DNA from 2 places in the Fictibacillus halophilus genome. Region 1 is predicted to be linked to the other one. Evidence: riboswitches for the same ligand, from Rfam matches in the RefSeq annotation. Region 1 holds a riboswitch; the other holds the start of a gene.
What was found. A riboswitch is a leader RNA that binds a small molecule or an ion and turns the genes downstream of it on or off. The one in region 1 is predicted to bind cyclic di-GMP.
Positions count from the first base shown of each region.

Region 2: it holds a riboswitch for cyclic di-GMP, as region 1 does, so the genes downstream of both, I5J82_RS04235 (GGDEF domain-containing protein) here and I5J82_RS15475 (hypothetical protein) in region 1, are expected to answer to the same signal.

Region 1 covers NZ_JAEACF010000001.1:3,025,716-3,034,496, forward strand. The annotation lists gene I5J82_RS15455 (HAAS domain-containing protein) at 1-687, opposite strand, end outside; gene I5J82_RS15460 (PadR family transcriptional regulator) at 684-1,016, opposite strand; gene I5J82_RS15465 (hypothetical protein) at 1,155-1,331, opposite strand; gene I5J82_RS15470 (YdcF family protein) at 1,347-2,081, opposite strand; gene I5J82_RS15475 (hypothetical protein) at 2,173-2,664, opposite strand; cyclic di-GMP riboswitch class II at 2,699-2,781, opposite strand; gene panF (sodium/pantothenate symporter) at 2,951-4,390, opposite strand; gene I5J82_RS15485 (YhdT family protein) at 4,387-4,680, opposite strand; gene I5J82_RS15490 (spore coat protein) at 4,862-5,500, opposite strand; gene I5J82_RS15495 (transposase) at 5,897-6,403, shown strand; gene I5J82_RS15500 (methyl-accepting chemotaxis protein) at 6,542-8,515, opposite strand; gene I5J82_RS15505 (aspartyl-phosphate phosphatase Spo0E family protein) at 8,771-8,781, shown strand, end outside.
Region 2 covers NZ_JAEACF010000001.1:782,832-791,612, reverse strand. The annotation lists gene addB (helicase-exonuclease AddAB subunit AddB) at 1-1,200, opposite strand, end outside; gene I5J82_RS04240 (GGDEF domain-containing protein) at 1,445-2,518, opposite strand; gene I5J82_RS04235 (GGDEF domain-containing protein) at 2,588-3,538, opposite strand; cyclic di-GMP riboswitch class I at 3,737-3,825, opposite strand; gene I5J82_RS04230 (serine/threonine protein kinase) at 3,904-4,557, opposite strand; gene I5J82_RS04225 (YhjD family protein) at 4,665-5,024, opposite strand; gene I5J82_RS04220 (hypothetical protein) at 5,041-5,250, opposite strand; gene I5J82_RS04215 (STAS domain-containing protein) at 5,345-6,178, opposite strand; gene I5J82_RS20485 (N-acetylmuramoyl-L-alanine amidase) at 6,358-7,014, opposite strand; gene I5J82_RS04205 (MarR family winged helix-turn-helix transcriptional regulator) at 7,288-7,725, shown strand; gene I5J82_RS04200 (MDR family MFS transporter) at 7,796-8,781, shown strand, end outside.

The sequences.
Region 1 (8,781 bases):
AATGGCTTTCGTTTCTTTTTCAAATGAGGTTAGACTGATTAAAAATTCTGGTAGGAAAAGCATGGTTGGTATTACGATTGTGAACCAGGTTTTGCTCCATAAAGAGATTCCTAAAAAGATGGCGATCGCAACGAGTGCCGCAATGATGTTTCCTGTTGCTCCAAGCTTTATGACAACCGGAGTTTTATACGCATCGTTTGCAAACAGAAGAGCTAAAAAAAACAAAATCGGCAAACTTCCTAAGATAAAAGTGGTGATAATCGTCTTAGTTTTTGAAAGCTTTGTGCTTGCTAAAAATTTGAACATCTTTAAATAAAAAAGCACGAGTATGATACAAACCGCTGGATAACCAACCACTTGAAGCAACGTGAATTGCACGCCCCCTCTCATCGAATCGCCTAGCAAAATATAGGCGAAAACACCGAGAACAATGATTGGGAGATAAGAGATCCATTTAAAATCGAATGACATTTCGTTTGAAAGCTGCTCCATATAAGCTTTTGGCGAATGGCCGATGATGTGAGAGACTGATTTTCCTCGCTTTTCTGCTTCTATCAAATGATCCTCCAACTCTTCTACGATCTCTTTCACCTCTTCGTCCTTTTTTCCACTCGAAAATAAATAGAGTCTAAGGTTATCTAAGAAATCTTGGCTTTCAGCTGTTAACGTATGTTTTAGCGCACTCATTTTCCGCTTCCTCTCTTTTGTAAAATGTGATCGACCGAACGGCTTAGTTGGTTCCATCTTTCAATAAATGCTTGAAGTTCTTCCTCGCCTTTACGCGTAAGCGAATAATATTTGCGTCTTGGCCCCGCCGTTGATTTTTTTAACGTGGTGGTAACAAGTTCCTCTTTTTGCATGCGTATGAGCAATGGATAGATCGTTCCTTCACTCGTTTGTTGAAAGCCGTACGATTCTAGCTTTTCTGCTAGCTCATAGCCATACACTTCACCTTCGTTGATGATTGCTAATAGACAGCCGTCAAGAATTCCTTTTAACATCTGAGTGTTCGACATATGGATACACCTCATTTCACTATCTTGTATTACAAGGGTTACGGGTAAAAAAAGAATCCCTTGCATAACAAGATATATCATTAGTATATGCGCCACTAACTTGTAATGCAAGGTATTTGTGTTAAATTGTTCCAAAATTTATTTTTCCTTATTCATGAGCTCTACCACATGCGGTTTCGGCTCCCAACAATTGAACTGATAGTCTGGTTCCGTATCATATCCAAGACGCACACAGTAATAGCGCATCCCTTGATTTGTTTTTTCAGGCTTAAAATTGATACACGTCGCACAGCAATGATACTTATTTTTCTTCATAGAAGCCGCCCTCCTCTATCTATCAGTAAAGTAACTTTTTATGATCGCCATATACTCTCTAACATGCGCTTGTGGAACAGAAGAAATTCTCAACGGCGAACCAAGCCCCTCCGCGTCAATGCCAACACGCTTTGCGATCATCTTTGTTCGAAAAAGATGAAAATCACTCGTTACAATGAGCAGCTGATCGTCTGGTTGAATCATTTTTTTTGTATATAAAAGATTTTCGTATGTACTCGTTGCTTTTTCCTCAATCTGAATGCGGTCCGCTTCGATGCCATTCTCAACGAGATAATTTTTCATGATAGACCCTTCACTCGTTGTTTTACCAAAGCCAAGACCACCGCTTACGATGAACGTAACGTTTGGGTGTTCCTTTGCATAGGCAAGTGCTTGATCTAGTCTACCTTTCAGTACGGCACCTGGTCGATTATTTTTCGTTCCGCCACCAAGCACGAGGATTGTATCTATCTTGGAAGAAACCTTCTCTGGATCGGTGTTGGCAGATGTAAGAATAAGAGTTTCTAGCGTTGCTGCAAAAAGGATGGTTGTGATTAAGAGGGTCAGTGTCGTTTTTTTGTACGTGTTAAATAGTTTCATAGCTGTGTTGTAGCGGAAGAAAAGAACGAGAAAAAGAGCACCTAACAAGAAAAAAACAGCAAGTCCCATATCCATGTTGGTCGTTTGAAGTAGCATGGCCGTTGCGTATACAGCAAAGAGGATACCGAGCGCTAAAAATAGTTTTTTCATAAAGAGTCTCCGTTCATAGATTTTCTATATTCTAGGATATCAGAAAAAGGAAAAGAGCGGAGAATGAAGATTCCGCTCTTTTAAAAAGTTATTATTTTTTATTTATATCAGACTCTTGAATTTCTTTTTGAATTGCTGAAGAGATGTCTGCTTTCTTTTGCTCGGAAGAACGTGTCGCATCAGTGCTCATGTTCTCGGTTTTTTTATTAACGGCTTCATTCTTTCTTTTCGTGATTTCAGCTAGTTCTTGTTTATAGTGTGTTTCAAGTTCTTTTTTCTTATCTTGAATGATCTTTTCTTTGTTAGTATCCAGATCCTTCTTGGCATCAGCAACGATCCCTTTTACCGCTATATTCACATTTTTGAGCAAGTCATTCTTCTCTTTGTTCAACTCACTCTCGATCTCAGATTGGTACGTATATTCCATAATCTTATTGTATAAGTCGTTTGCAAGATTTGGATTTGCCGCATACGCAGACGTAGTACCTATACCAAGTACGATTGTAGTCGCTAAAACAACCTTCGGCCATTTCTTAGCTGCCTTTTTCTTTGTGCTAAATTTCTCTTTACGTGATATTTCCATAATAAATACCCCTTCCTTTATTTAGAGAACGAATAAAGAAAGCGGTCGGTTGCGCTACTAGCTTCAGTTAATCCAAGCGCCCACATACAGAATAACCTTCACAGCTCCACACTTATCTAATTATATTCTGCTATAAAATTACCACCGGCCCCATTCACTGTAAATGGGTATTTAGTAAGATATTACTATAAATAGTTTTTTTAGTATTTTATTTTAGAAAAGAAGATTGGTCGAAAAAGATGTGGAACGAAAAAAGACAATGTCCACTGAGCGTGGACATTGTCTTTTAGAATGTATTTGTATGGGGTCTGACCCCCTTTGTGAAACTCCCCACAATGTAGGCGATCAAGGATAGCAGGATCGGCAGCACTACCGTGTGCATGCCCCAAAGATTTGGATAGTTCAGATGAAGGAACATATAGGATCCTACCCCAACGATCAGAGAGGCAATCGCTCCATTCGCGTTTCCTCTTTTCCAATATAGCCCTAATACGATTGGCCATATGAAAGCAGCTTCTAGCCCTCCGAACGCGAATAGATTCAGCCAGATCAACAAGTCAGGCGGGTTGATCGCCATGGCGAATACGCTCAGTCCAACTACTGCTGTTATCCCGAAACTCAATTTTTTTACAAATTGCTCTTCGGCATCTGGTTTGATGTAATTGATGTACACGTCCTTAATAATTGCAGAACTCACGAGTAATAGCACCGAGTCAACCGTTGACATGACAGCAGCTAAAGGCGCTGCCAAAACGATACCCGCTAACCAGCCTGGCAATACTTCGAGTGCTAAAAGGGGCATTACTTTATCCGGTACTTCAATTCCCGGTAGCACCACTCTGCCGAACACACCAGCGAGATGCATGCCTAACATGATGAACCCTACAACGAACGTTCCGATGATCATCGCTCGATGCATCGCTTTTGCATTTCGATAGCTCATCGCTCTCACCGATATTTGCGGCAAGCCTACGACCCCAACACCGACCAATATCCAAAACGATGATACATAAAGAGGTGTTAGTGATAGATCAGAACCATAAGGCGTGATAAGGTTCGGGTTCTCCGCTCTTAATTCGCTCATGATGTTCTCTATGCCACCACCTGCGATAATCGTACCGGCCAATATGATGACGGTTCCGATCACCATAACAACACCTTGAATCGCATCTGTGATGACGACTGCTCGAAATCCTCCAGCAATTACATAGACGAGGACAGAAGCTGAAAAAATAAATAACGCTGTCGTATATGACACACCCGTAAACGATTCAATCAACCGGCCACCGCCTACCCATTGAGCGGCCATCGCAGAAAACAGGAAGACGACAATGCTTAATGCTGACAAAATAACGACCCACTTGCTTTCATACCGCGCTTTTAGAAAATCTATCAGTGTGACTGCGTTAATCTTTCGTGCAACAATCGCAAATTTTTTACCAAGTACAGCAAGTGTGAAGTATCCTGTCACAAGCTGTGCCATCGCAAGTAACACCCAACCAAGGCCTAATTGATAAGCTGCACCAGGTCCACCGATAAAACTCGAAGCACTTCCGTATGTCGCGACCATTGTCATCGCAAGAACAAATCCACCAAGTTCTCTGCCTGCTAAGAAGTAATCTTGTAAAAAGGAAGGTCCACTTTTAATGTGCCGTGATGTATAGATGCCTACTAAAAAAACTAAAATTAAAAAGATTGCTAAAGGAAGAATGACATCCCAGTTCATTGAGCATCTCCCTCCTCTTTATCGCTCGTCTCATCAAGTTCAAACGGGACCTCTTTAAAGAAAAACTTCACCATGATCCAAACTAAAATGGTAAAAACAACAAATCCCATAATACAGCTATAAAAAAACCAAGCCGGAAATCCAAATATGTATGTGTATTCTTTGATAGGGCGTCCGCCAAGGCCGTAAGCGAATGCATACCACCAGATAAAGTTCAAAATGGCGAGTACTGTACCCATGATGGCTTCTCTATTCGATACTCGGTACCGCCAGTCTGTTCCTTTTTTCATTTCTTAACCCCCTGAAGTTTCAATACCGTATAAGTCCACTCATTACTATGGCAAATTCATTTCTTATTGTCGAGTCCTTTTGACATTTATGAAATTTTCTATTTCTTCTCATGATATCCCTGTTTTTGTATGGTTAAAAGTAAAAACGAGCACCTTTAGAGGCACTCGTTAAAGTCATTTTTTATTGAAGAGGTGGTTGTGCTTGAGTGGATGGAGCATATGCGCCGAGCATGCTCGTCATATCTTGTTGGTTCAGTTGAGGAACTTGATAATAATGATTCTTATTCTGCCAGATCGACAATTCATATGCCATCTCGATCCAGTTTGGAATTCCATCTGCTAATACGCGTCTAAGCACAGGATTTGTAACTTCGAGTGTCGCCATTCCTCTTAAAGATGCGTTTGATTTTAAAGTTCCTAGTATTAGAGATGAAACGGATTGGTCGTTTAATTCTGTTACGCTTTGAATAGGTTTAACCGGCTGAGCAGGTTTCAGACCATATACAAAATCGTTATCTTGCGCCATCTTGTATGATTCTGTACGCATTGCTGGATCTTTCCCTGTCTGAAAAGCTTGAACACACGCATTGTATTCCTTTGTAATGTGCTGATAGTGTCGGTTGAGCATCGATTTGAGCTCTGGATCCTGAACATGTCCTTTACACAATGTATATAAGTTCAATGTTCCAACGATGCCGCTGAGCATTTCATGAACATCAAACATCTCATGTCCACCATGGTTTAATTGAGCAGGTACCTGTCCAGTCTGCATGTTTACATGGTTGAATTCTGGATTGTTGTTCCCCGATTGAGAATTCATGTTTTGTTGATTAGAATCTTGATTCATCATTTTTTACCTCCGATTTATAAAAAAATACGGGGTTATTTTATGTAGAAAGTAATACTCTATTCTCGTTTCCTTTAAAAATTTCCGAGGAAATATGATAAGAAGTTTGATGAAGAGACGGAGTTCGACATTTTTGTGCGGTATTATTCGCTAAAAAAGTTAACTTTCTTAAAAGAAAAGTTTCGAACCGATTGCATTTCAAAACGGCTATAGAGGTTTTGCTTGAAAACAACGAGGGAAATAAATTTTTTGGGGTCAGTCCCCATTTCCCAGATTCACTTGCAAGAAGTATAATTAAGGTACGATTGAAAGGAGGTGAAAAACATTCCTAGATCCCCACGTATTTGGTATCCTGATGCTGTTTATCATGTGACTACTCGCGGAAATCGCAGGGAACCTCTTTTTTATTCCCACTTGGATTTCCACCGCTATTTAAAGATTCTAAGTCACTGTGTTAAGAAGCACGATGTCGAGCTCTTCTCGTATTGCCTCATGACAAACCACACTCACTTACAAATTTTGTGCAGCAAGTCCCCACCTGGAGATTTCATGAAAGAATTAAATGAAACGTATGCTATGTTTTTTAATAAGAAATATGAGCTGACTGGTCATGTGTTTCAAGGTCGCTATGGAGCAGAATTGATTGAAGATCGCTCACATTTGTTAGACACTAGCCGCTACATTCACTTGAATCCCGTTTCTGCCGACCTGGTCATGTACCCCTTAGAATATCAATGGAGCAGTTACCGCTATTATGTAACCCCATCGGTGTGCCCTTTCGTACACACCTCAACCCTTCTAGAACAGTTTAACCATTCGAAATCTCAATACCGAGATTATGTTGAAAGCAAGATTACCCCTGTAGTAGAGCTTTAGACCCTTTTAATCAGATGTAAAATTACACTCTTTCCTTTTTCAAAAAGTCTGTCGTATCAAAGAAAAAGCCGTTTTTGTCTTTTTGGAAAAGACAAAAAGACAAAAACGGCATTCATGTATTTGTTTGGGGTCAGACCCCTAGAACGTAAACCGCTGGACGTGGGTACGCATCTGTTCCGCGTACTGCTCGAGCTGATCGGCTAGATGGTTCAACTGCTCCATCGACGCTGATTGCTGTTCTGCTGATGCTGAAACCTCTTCTGTTCCAGCCGCTGTTTCTTGTGTGATCGCTAAGATATGTGACGCATTTTCAAGCAATACATCTTTTTGCTTCGTCATCTCATCCACCGACTGAATCACATCTTTTAATGCTTCAGCATTCCCTTTAACGGCACTAGAAATTGCGGTAAAGCTCCGCTCTGTCTCTTCAACCGCTTCGCTTTGTGAAAGAATGAGAGCTGCAGCTTCTTGAACTTGTCCGACAGTGTTTTCCGTTACTTGCTGCATATCCGTGATCAATGCGCTGATATCTTTTAAGGAAAGCTCAGTCTGCTCTGCAAGTTTTCTTACTTCATCCGCAACGACGGCAAAGCCTCTTCCAGATTCTCCTGCTCTAGCCGCCTCGATTGCCGCGTTTAACGCTAGTAAATTCGTTTGGTTGGCTATATCGCTTATCGTTAGAACGATCTGTTGAACACTGCCAGATGTTTCATCAAGTTTTTTAATTGATGAAATCATCTCTTTCGTCATTTCTGTTGTCATCAGTGACTTCTCTTTTAACAAGCTCACCTTTTTTACACCGGTCAATGATTCTTCATTCATTTGCTGTGTCGCTTTTTCTATTCTTTCTCCATGCGCATGAACGGTACCGATACGCTCAGCCAGCACGTTAGCAGCTTTCGCATTCTCATCCATCAACTCTGCTTGATGAGAAGAGCCCGCTGCGATCTGCTGCATCGTCGTTGACACTTCTTGAGCGGATGCTGAATTTTCCTCTGCACTCGCAACGACCGTTTGAGACGCGTCCGTTACATGATCGGTAATCTGAGCCATCTCTCTGATCAATGTTCGCATCTGGTTAGACATATCATCAAAGCTTGCAGCCAGTTCACCGATCTCATCTTTTCTTTGTATAGAAACGCTCGCCTGTAGATTTCCATTTCTAATCTCATGCATAGCATTCTTCAGTTGGTTCACCGGTACTGTAATTCTTCTTGAAACGAAAACCGAAATAATCGCCGCCACTAAAAGAGTGACGATTAAAGCGATTCCGATCGGTAAAAGAATCACATAAGCCTTTTCCTCAAACTCACTAAGCGCGACAGTTCCGGCTAGTTTCCAACCGGTTGTATCATTTTTCGTATAGCTGACCACTCTATCTTCACCATTGATTTTTGTAGTTAACGTACCTTCTTTTTTAGTAATATCTTTATAAAAAGATTCCTTTGTAGCGCTTTTCCCCAGTTTTTTTGCATCTGGATGAACCATATAATTCCCCGAGTTATCGATGAGAAGAGCATAACCGGTGTCCCCGATTTTCACGTTTTGCATCAGCGTTAAGATATCATTTACTGCGATATCAATCGCTGTTACTCCCACGATTTTCCCGCTGTACTCAACGGCTTTTACAGCTTTTACAACCGGACGATCTGTCGCTTCATCAATGAAAGGATCTGTCCAGAACACTTTAGTAGGATCCTTTGTTGCCTGTTGATACCACGGCGTTAACGTCAAATCCTCAACCAGTGATGCAGGAATCGGATACATGACTACTTCCTTATCATCTGAAATAAAATAGCTGTTCATGATCGCTTCATTTGCTAGATGATAGTCTTCAAACTTAGAGATGATATAGTCTGGGCTATCTCCTTTTGCATGAAGCTTAATCGTAGCGGAATCTGCATATGCCGATACAAAATTTGCGTTATCTCTCAAAAAACCGTTAAGCGTCTCATCTAGATCATGCATACGCTCAGATGTATTCTCTGATGAATTTTCAACGGTAGTTTTCTTACTGAACAGATAACTAACTCCGCTCACCACGACCCCTGTCATAATAATGAGCAATAAAAAAGGCACAAGAATTTGCCTCTGTAGACTTTTTTTTATCATTTCTTCCTCCTGCAGTTACTTTTTACTAGGCAGCAAAAAGTATATCGACAGAAAGCTACAAAGTTTTACAGAATTAGAGCAAAACTTGTCTACCTGAGTAGTACAAAACACGCAAAAGTGTAATTGTAGGGGGTCTGTCCCCCTATATGTGTAAAAAATTAATAGACTTGACACAAAATATGGTATATAATATTTACAAGATTTACCGATATTAATGGTGCAGAAGTGGTTATTATATTAGAGGGGGAATGGACCATGAGCCGAAG
Region 2 (8,781 bases), 2.2 Mb from region 1:
CCAATTCTTTAAAACAATATCTAATGACGAACGTATAAGCTCAATCAGTGGATGGTGAAGCATAGATTTTTTTTGATCTAGAAAAACAGGTATCTCATAATCTGTAAATACCGTTTCAATTAGTGTTTGATAACTACCTGTATTTCGTACTGTTACAGCGATATCACGATATCTATAACCTTGATCGCGAACGAGTTCTGCAATTTTCCTTGCTGCTCCCTCCACTTCTGATCGAACATTTACAGCTGCAGCTACTTGTACCCCTTCATGTTTGGTAGACGGTATAGCCGGTCTTCGATCATACTGCTCTTCAATATGAGCGATTGCCCTTGAATTAAACTTTGGTTTCTCATGAAGATAAATCGGTTCTTCCACAAATACACCGAGTTCTTTTGCCTGCGCTGTTAATGACTGAACAGTCTTTTTTGTCATATAAAACAAATCTAGCTCATGAGGCTCTGACTCCGAAGTAAAAGTTTCATCGGTCGTAAGGGCAATGGTTACTTTTTTGGCGTGAGCCAGTAATCCCGCCGTAACTTCTAGTTCTTGTGGAGTAAAAGAATGAAATCCATCTATGTAAATTTCACTTTCCTTAATGCTCTCGGATAAGGGAAGCTTTGCTTGAAGCAAACGTAAATAATCTTCTGAATCAACATACTTCCCAATCAGCGCCTCATCCAAGGCACTTGAAATGACACTCAGATCGGATAATTTATCCTGAAGCACTTTTTTATTATTTTCTTTTTGACCAAGCGAAAGCAGTGTTTCAGCATTCCACGAAAGATCTTCTGCACTAACACAATATCGTTTAAGCTCTGTGGTCATTAACTCAAGCAATTCGTAAAAACCACTTTGTTCAGAGGCTTTTCGAAAGATTTTAAGATCTTCTTTTTTTTGTTCGACGATTTTTCGCAGCATCATTCTTATTCCGGTAGAAGTGATATGCATTCTTGTCAAACCACCGGTCTCACCAAGAATACGCCAAGCAAGCCTTGAGAAACTAAATACTTGCGTACGCATCATTCCGGATAGATTAGGTGTTGATGCTAGCTTATACTCTGATTGAAAAGTCATCTGATCTGGTACAAGATAGATGATCGGATTTCCTGAAGGACGGTCTGTAAGTTCTCTTTGAATCTCCTTAAATACAGAGTGGGACTTTCCGCTGCCGGATCGTCCCAAAATAAATTGCAAACTCATTATGTTCATCCCCTGTTCCGCACTTGAATTCTAACTCTATTATCTCATAATCTACTAGGACATCAAAGGCTCCCACCTTTAAAAAGAATCACTTTCTCCTGGTAGTTATAGGATAGTTCTGTAAACGTATCAAACCGGTTTAATGCAAAAAACAAGATTACACGATAACGAGGAATCGCCCTAAACGAAATCAACTACTTTTTAAAATAGACAGCTAGCTTTACAAAACAAAAAAGGAAAACCGCTACAACGTTAGCTGATTTTCCTCCACTCTGACAGTATCCAGTTTACATGTATTTCTCCCTGCTGCCTTTGCTTCGTATAGCAGCATATCAGCTCTTTGGATAATCTGCGAAGGTTTTTCACCTTCTACATAATTCGCAATGCCATAACTAAGTGTAACAGGCAACGCCTTTTCATCTGACGTGTACGGAAAGTTTTCTAAATGACAATTGATTGTTTCTACTGTATTTTTCACTTCTGCTAAGCATGTCGTATGGAGAATCCAGGCAAACTCTTCTCCTCCATATCGATAAGTTTCTCCTTCTTTTAGAGAAATGAAGCGTTTAAATGTAGCTCCAACAAGCTTAAGCACTTCATCACCGATTAAATGACCATGCTGATCGTTAAACCATTTAAAACGATCAATATCACATAACACAAGTGTAAAAGGCTTATTCTGTTTTGTCTTTTCCAAGACGTCTTCTTGAAATTTTCGATGATTCAGCAAACCTGTTAAATAGTCTTGTTCCGATTGAAGCTGATACATAGTCTTCTCAAAATAATATTGTCTTTCTTTAGAAGCAATCACACCTCCGTAAAAAGCAATTAACCATAAGAAGATACTTTTCATCAAAAATTCAAAGGAAGAAAGTGTGTTCATATATCCGCTATCTCTTATGAAAAAGTAGCAGAGGATGGCAAAACTCGCTGTTCCTACTATGAAGGCACCCCTTAACCTCCAATACAGAGCGGCATGAATAACGATTAAATAACCTACAGAAACAAACGGGCTGTCAGCTCCACCTGAAAGCTGCATCAACCAGGCGTAAGCGAGACAATCAAAAACAATGCCACCCCTGGTAAAGACACGGTAGTACAAAGACGTCTCAGGCAATCTATGCAATACGATTTGTGTGGATGTCATATATATGATCCCTATTATAAAGAGAATCGGAAAAGTATCCGTTTCATATTTGAGCACGCTTGAAATAGGTTGATAATAAAAAACAGGTATACAAAGTACTAAAAAGAACCACCGTAATAAAGACGATATGGTTTCAGAACGGTGTTCGGTAATCGTAAATGAATCTTTCATGCAGTCATCTTCCTTTGCATTATACGATCTGCGAAAAAACATTGCAGAAAGGCCCTTATTTCACATTGATTAAATGAGTGATTTATTTTCACTCCTAGCTCTTTTGTTCGTGTACATCCGCTCATCAGCCAGCTGTAGATAATAATCGATATTCTCGCAAGCATCTGCAAGTAGTTCTATTGCACCGTATGCTAATGAGATGGAATCATTCCAAACGATAAGTTGACTCTCTAGCTTTTCAATTAAGATGTACGCTTCATTTTCAGTGATTCCTGGTAATAGAAAAACAAATTCATCTCCACCAAATCTAAATCCAGAGAACAATTTTAACCGCTTGGAAAGTTCTGCGATCTGCTGAAGAATTTCATCACCTGCGTGATGTCCTAGCTCATCATTGATTAATTTAAAATTATTAATATCGAACATGACAAGTGTAAGAGGAAGTTTTAGTTTGTGCGCTTTTGTGAGCTCTTTTTCTAAACAATCATAAAAGTAACGGCGATTATACAGATTTGTTAGTGGATCGCGAATGCTAATCTCTTTAAGATCTTTAAATTGTTGAGAGGAGAAACCGCTTAGAAATCCTGTTACAGCTCTGTGAGAAATCCGATTCCAACGATCTAACATGAACAGTTGTATCACTAACGGCTCGTTTATCGTTGCTTTTTTTACTTCAAATAAAACAGATTCACTAATACTCGTTGTAAAACACGCTAATGCTTGATGAGGAATTCGTTGATGTCTTAAAAAATGAATACCTGAACGAAATGCTTTTTGTTCTCCATGTTTTAAAAAAGACTCAAATCGTTCTTCTTCTAAAAAGACAGCATGCACGATTCCGCGTAAAAATTTCTCTAGTATCTTTTCATATTGCTCAACAAAACCGTTTAAAAACGTATGAAAGTCTTCATTATTTCTTAGATGCTCTTTGTGTGTATGTATCATAGCTGGAATAGACTTCATAAATCCTGGCAACAAGTTTTTTTTGAGTGCGCGTAAGTCTAGTTGGAAGTTTTCCATTCTACAACCCCTCAAATTCCTCAAAAATTACATACAAAAAGCCATCACCTAATAAAGGGAATGGCTTCTATTTATGTTTTAGATACTTTAAACCTCTATGACCGCTTGATTATTAAAGTGTGATAAGTCCTTCTAACTACACACTTTAAAATTAAAGCTTCATAGAAACGCTTGTGTCTAAACATGAGTCCGTTTCCCTTTGGCAACCGGCTGCCATTGCATGTTCACCATACTTTAGGCCCATAGCTTTGCGTCCCAGCTTTTCAACTGGTTTGCCCTTAATAACAAAGGTTTCTATTGATTTATAGTTATTATATCCTACTTAGGTAATTTGTGCCAACGATTTTAATGATTCATTAGACCTATTATTTATGACCTTTACTTTTGGATATTTTTAACTTTCTGTAGTACCTATACCCTATCCTTACTCCGTTCAAAACAAAATACGGAATCTTTATGGGAAAGTGATAAAGAGTTTTCTTGTAAATGGTGAAATAAGCCCTTCGTAAATCCTTCCATTTTCTGCAAGTTTCATATCGACTAAAATCAGAAACATCCACAATAATTCCTCTATTATTGGATATCATCACATTTTTCCCATGCACATCATTAGGAAACAATCCCTTGTCTCTCGCATGCCTTACTGCTTCGTCAATGTCATAAATCACATTTTCATGGATCTTTACTCCTTTATGCACGCAGTCGTAAAGAGTCATTCCTTCAATACGTTTTAAGATTAAAAACCGTTGTTCCGAATAATAGCAAACAGAAAATCCTGGGTGTGTGCCTAGTCGATCATAAACCTTTTTTTCCTCTAATAATTCGTGCTCATCCCTGCCATAAATCTTAACTACATAATCTGGATGATCGGGATGTGAAAAAACCGCTGCATAATTCCCACAGCCTAGCATCTGCCAAGGGTGTGGAGTATTAACGGGACATACCGGATCAAAAGGGCTCTGACTTTCAATCATAATCTCCTTGTTCAATTTTCTGGCTAGCTGGATAAAGTGTTCCATAACGTTCCTCAATTCAAATTCTAATCCTATTATCATTATCTTATGTTCCTGCAATACGTTCATTGTATACAGTTGTTATAAAAAATGAAACTTGCACGCTTTATCCATTATTCTATGGTCACTTGTAGATAATAAAGCATAAGAGTTTCTGCTTTATTTTTTAGATGGATGTTTGGAAACCTCATAATCTCACGGTAACCCCTAATAAAGATTTCATATTCTGTAATATCTTCCTCACGCCGTGCATCCATTACTTTAATTCTTCGTTTTCTCAATTCGATTCTTACATCAAATAGATCCTTGCTGATTTGATTCATAATTTGCTCTACTAATGCAACGTATGGCTGTCTCAATTTAAATGGAGAGCCGTTAATAATCTGCAGATCTCGATTAAACACTGTAAGTAAAATCGGATACATCACAAATTTTTCAATAAGCGAACGCTCTTCTTCGCTTCCATATTGCACGACAATCCCTCCAATCTCAAGAAGACAAAAAACGTGAATGTACGGATAATATGTTTCTTATGTGAAAACTTCGAATCTGCTTTCTGGCTGAACAGTATCCTTTAATGGTTTGACCGTCAAAAGAGTATGGAATTACAACCCGATGTGAAATATCACCTTTTTGTGAGAGGTAGATCATTTCTATTCCAACTCGTTCTTCTATGCATCTCATTAATAAGTTAGTCATGAAGCAACCTCCTTTTTTATATTATATGCGAACAAACGTTCTTTTTATACTAGAAAAAAATACCTGCCTTAATAAAAAGGCAAGTATTTTTATTTTATTTATTCTTTTGAGGTCGTATCCCCATCGCTTCAAGCTCCTGATACAAGTTTCCAGCAATAGAAAATCCGTCGAAACTGATTCCTAGCGATACGACTGTTTGTGCGAGCTCAGGTCTCATCCCGCTCAAGGTTACATTAACACCTAAAAGCTTAAGAGAATTGATAACTTTAAATAAATTATGAGCTACCATCGTATCAATCACTGCTACACCAGATAGATCGATAAATAGATGTTCGATTTGTAATTCCATGCATTTTTGAAGGGACGTTTCCATAATCAACTTTGACCGATGCGTATCAATCGTACCTACGAGTGGAAGAACTGCAACTGCTCTTGTCAATCTTACAACAGGTACAGAGAGCTCTTCAATCGCTTCTCGAGCCAATCCAAGTACACGATTATTATTTTCAACGTATGCGACACTAAAAGCATGTACCGTTTCATCCAATAATGGGTCGATGATCGATGCAGCTTTCAGAACTGTTTCAACGGTGAATTTCTCGTTGTTCATTTCGTTACGAATGAAATTCCATAGTACCATTCTATAGTACCTAGTACTGCTTAAGGCTTTATCTAATGGAACTTCGTGTTGAACAGCAAGCTCACCATTCTTTCTTCCCCAGCTAATAAATTGCTCTTCAGATGTTCTCATGTCTTCATAAAGAGCTTGTCCAAAGAATGAAAATAGTTCTCCCCGTAATTTCAGCACAAACTCCGTAAGATCTGCTGGTTGCTCACCACGTGATAAGCGCACCTCATCAATTTTCTTTGATAGATCATATTTATGTTCAATGATCTTTTTCCCTAATTCCCTCAATTGTTGCTCCATGTTCTACTGTTTCCCCCTATGTACACAGAAAATATGGCATACCTCCTCCTTGTTTACCATTAATTTGTATACTTAAAACCTATTCTCACAAAAATTGGTCTTTTCACCGCCTGCCCCGAGGCAAGCGAGCAACCTGGAATAGAATCCAACTACTTTCAAGGCTGTTTTCGCTATTATTCTTAAGAATAATCGATATGAACAGCAAATCCTGCAGCTTTAGCTTTTCGAGAAAGATTTTCGGCATTTTTTCTTGATGTAAATGCTCCTATCTGCACCTTATAGAGCCTTCCTTCTGCAGTAACAAGTTCTTTAAACTCGTTCTGATTAACAACAAACTTTTTCAACTCATACTTAACATCTTCAATGAAAAACGGAAATGTCTTACCGTATTGGTGAAAACAGTTTAAAGGATCCGTTCTACGTTTGGGATCTAACTGAAAGTGGCCTTTTATGTCCCGAGCGGGGTCCCAATGGTACATCTCACATAAATAAGCAAAAAACCATACGTAACGGCTATAAGCTTTGTTAAAATCAATCGACGGTCCATAGCACAGCTCTACTCCAATTCCCCATTCATTGGCATCCGATACGTTAGAGCGAACGTGCCATGCTTTTTCATGTAATGGAATAATCAATAATATCTGTTTATCATCTATGAAAACATGTGCTGAAGCGTCTAGCTGTCTGCTGTTGAAATAATCATAATTCTGCTGAGCAGTTGAGTTAGGGTTACCGGTATCGTGAGCAACCGCATAACGTGGTACACGATTACCGCCTGGGCGTTGCTTCCATTCCTTCTTAATAAGTTGAGTTATAATCTGATACTTTTCTTTCATCTCAACACCTCCCATTTATTTAAATTAGAAGTGTTTGTTAAAACAAGAAAAGAGCCATTACGGCTCTTTTTTTACAATCCACCTGGTTGTGATTGAGTTGTGATCGCCCAAACCCAGTAAGCTGTTCCTATCAAAAATCCAATGCCTAAAAGCACAAAAAATAATGTTGAATTTTTCATAATCCGTTTCTCCCTAAACCTTTTACTTTCTTTCTTATTAAATATAAATTATCATATACTAGTAGAAGAAGAAACAAAAAGCAAGGGTGTTAAAATGGAAAATAGAGAACAAACCCCATTAAGAAACGATTTAGAACGCGAATTGGAAATGAGCCTACGTAGACTTTTTCGTACGTTAAGAAAAGGTCTAAACGAAGTGTACTCTGATTATATTCCTAGCAATGAGTTTGCTGTTCTTCAGACTTTATTTATTCAAAGTCCTTTAATGGCTTCCGAAATCGCTAACGAATTAAAAGTTTCCTCAAGCCATATTACTGCAGTTACTGATCGGCTTGTTGGCAAGAACTATATTCAGCGCGTACGATCGGATTCAGACCGTCGGATCGTCTATTTGGAAATTACTGAAGACGGTAAAGAAATCGCACGAAAAATGGACAGCATTAAAAATAATTACCTAGAAAAAAAGTTTGCTGCTTTAACAGACGAAGACATAAAGCGAATGATAGATTCTTCAACAAAACTGCTTGATTAATGAAGCAGTTTTCCTTTTCTAAAATAATTCACATTGTGAAATATTTATAACATGAATAGGAGGACGATGAATGGAACATCTAGAAATGCGGCGGAAAGTTATTATTATGCTTTCCATCATGTCTGCTATGCTTTTTGCAGCGTTAAACCAAACAATTGTTGGTACGTCCCTACCAAAGATCATTGCTGATCTTGGTGGAATTGAATACTACAGCTGGGTTTTTACGATTTTCATGCTCACTTCAAGTATCACAGCTATTTTAGTTGGAAAATTATCTGACATCTATGGAAGAAAACCATTTATCCTTTTAGGGATCGGCGTATTTACAGCAGGTTCACTTTTATGCGGTATATCTGGAAGCATTCTAGAACTCATCTTATATAGAGGTGTTCAAGGTTTTGGAGGCGGTATGATCATGTCAACAGCTTTCACAGCAGTTGGTGATCTATTTCCACCTCGCGAACGCGGCAGATGGCAAGGTATTATGAGCAGCGTTTTCGGTTTAGCAAGCGTGTTTGGCCCTACATTAGGAGGATACATCGTCGATCACTTTCATTGGCATTGGGTATTCTGGATCTTCCTTCCTTTTGGCCTTGTCGCTTTTGCTGCTATATACTTTTTATTTCCTTCTGTAAAAAGAAAGGAGAAAGAATCTATTGATTACACAGGTTCGTTGCTATTAACGTTAACAATGGTTCCTCTTCTCCTATCATTTACCTGGGCAGGAAATCAATATGATTGGGTTTCTGTAGAAATCATCGGACTTTTCATTGTAACGATCGTAGCTTTCTTTTTGTTTGTTGCAACGGAAAAGCGTGTATCAAGCCCTGTCCTACCACTTGATATGTTCAAAAATAAAGTGTTCACCGTTTCTAATATAATCGGATTCTTCTTAGGGGCTGGCATGTTTGGGTCTATCATGTATATGCCTTTCTTTATTCAAGGTGTAATGGGAACTTCCGCAACTAAATCCGGTTTCGTAATGATGCCCTTAACACTTGCTATGGTTGCAGGAAGCACAATGAGCGGGCAGATCATAACAAAGACAGGTAAGTA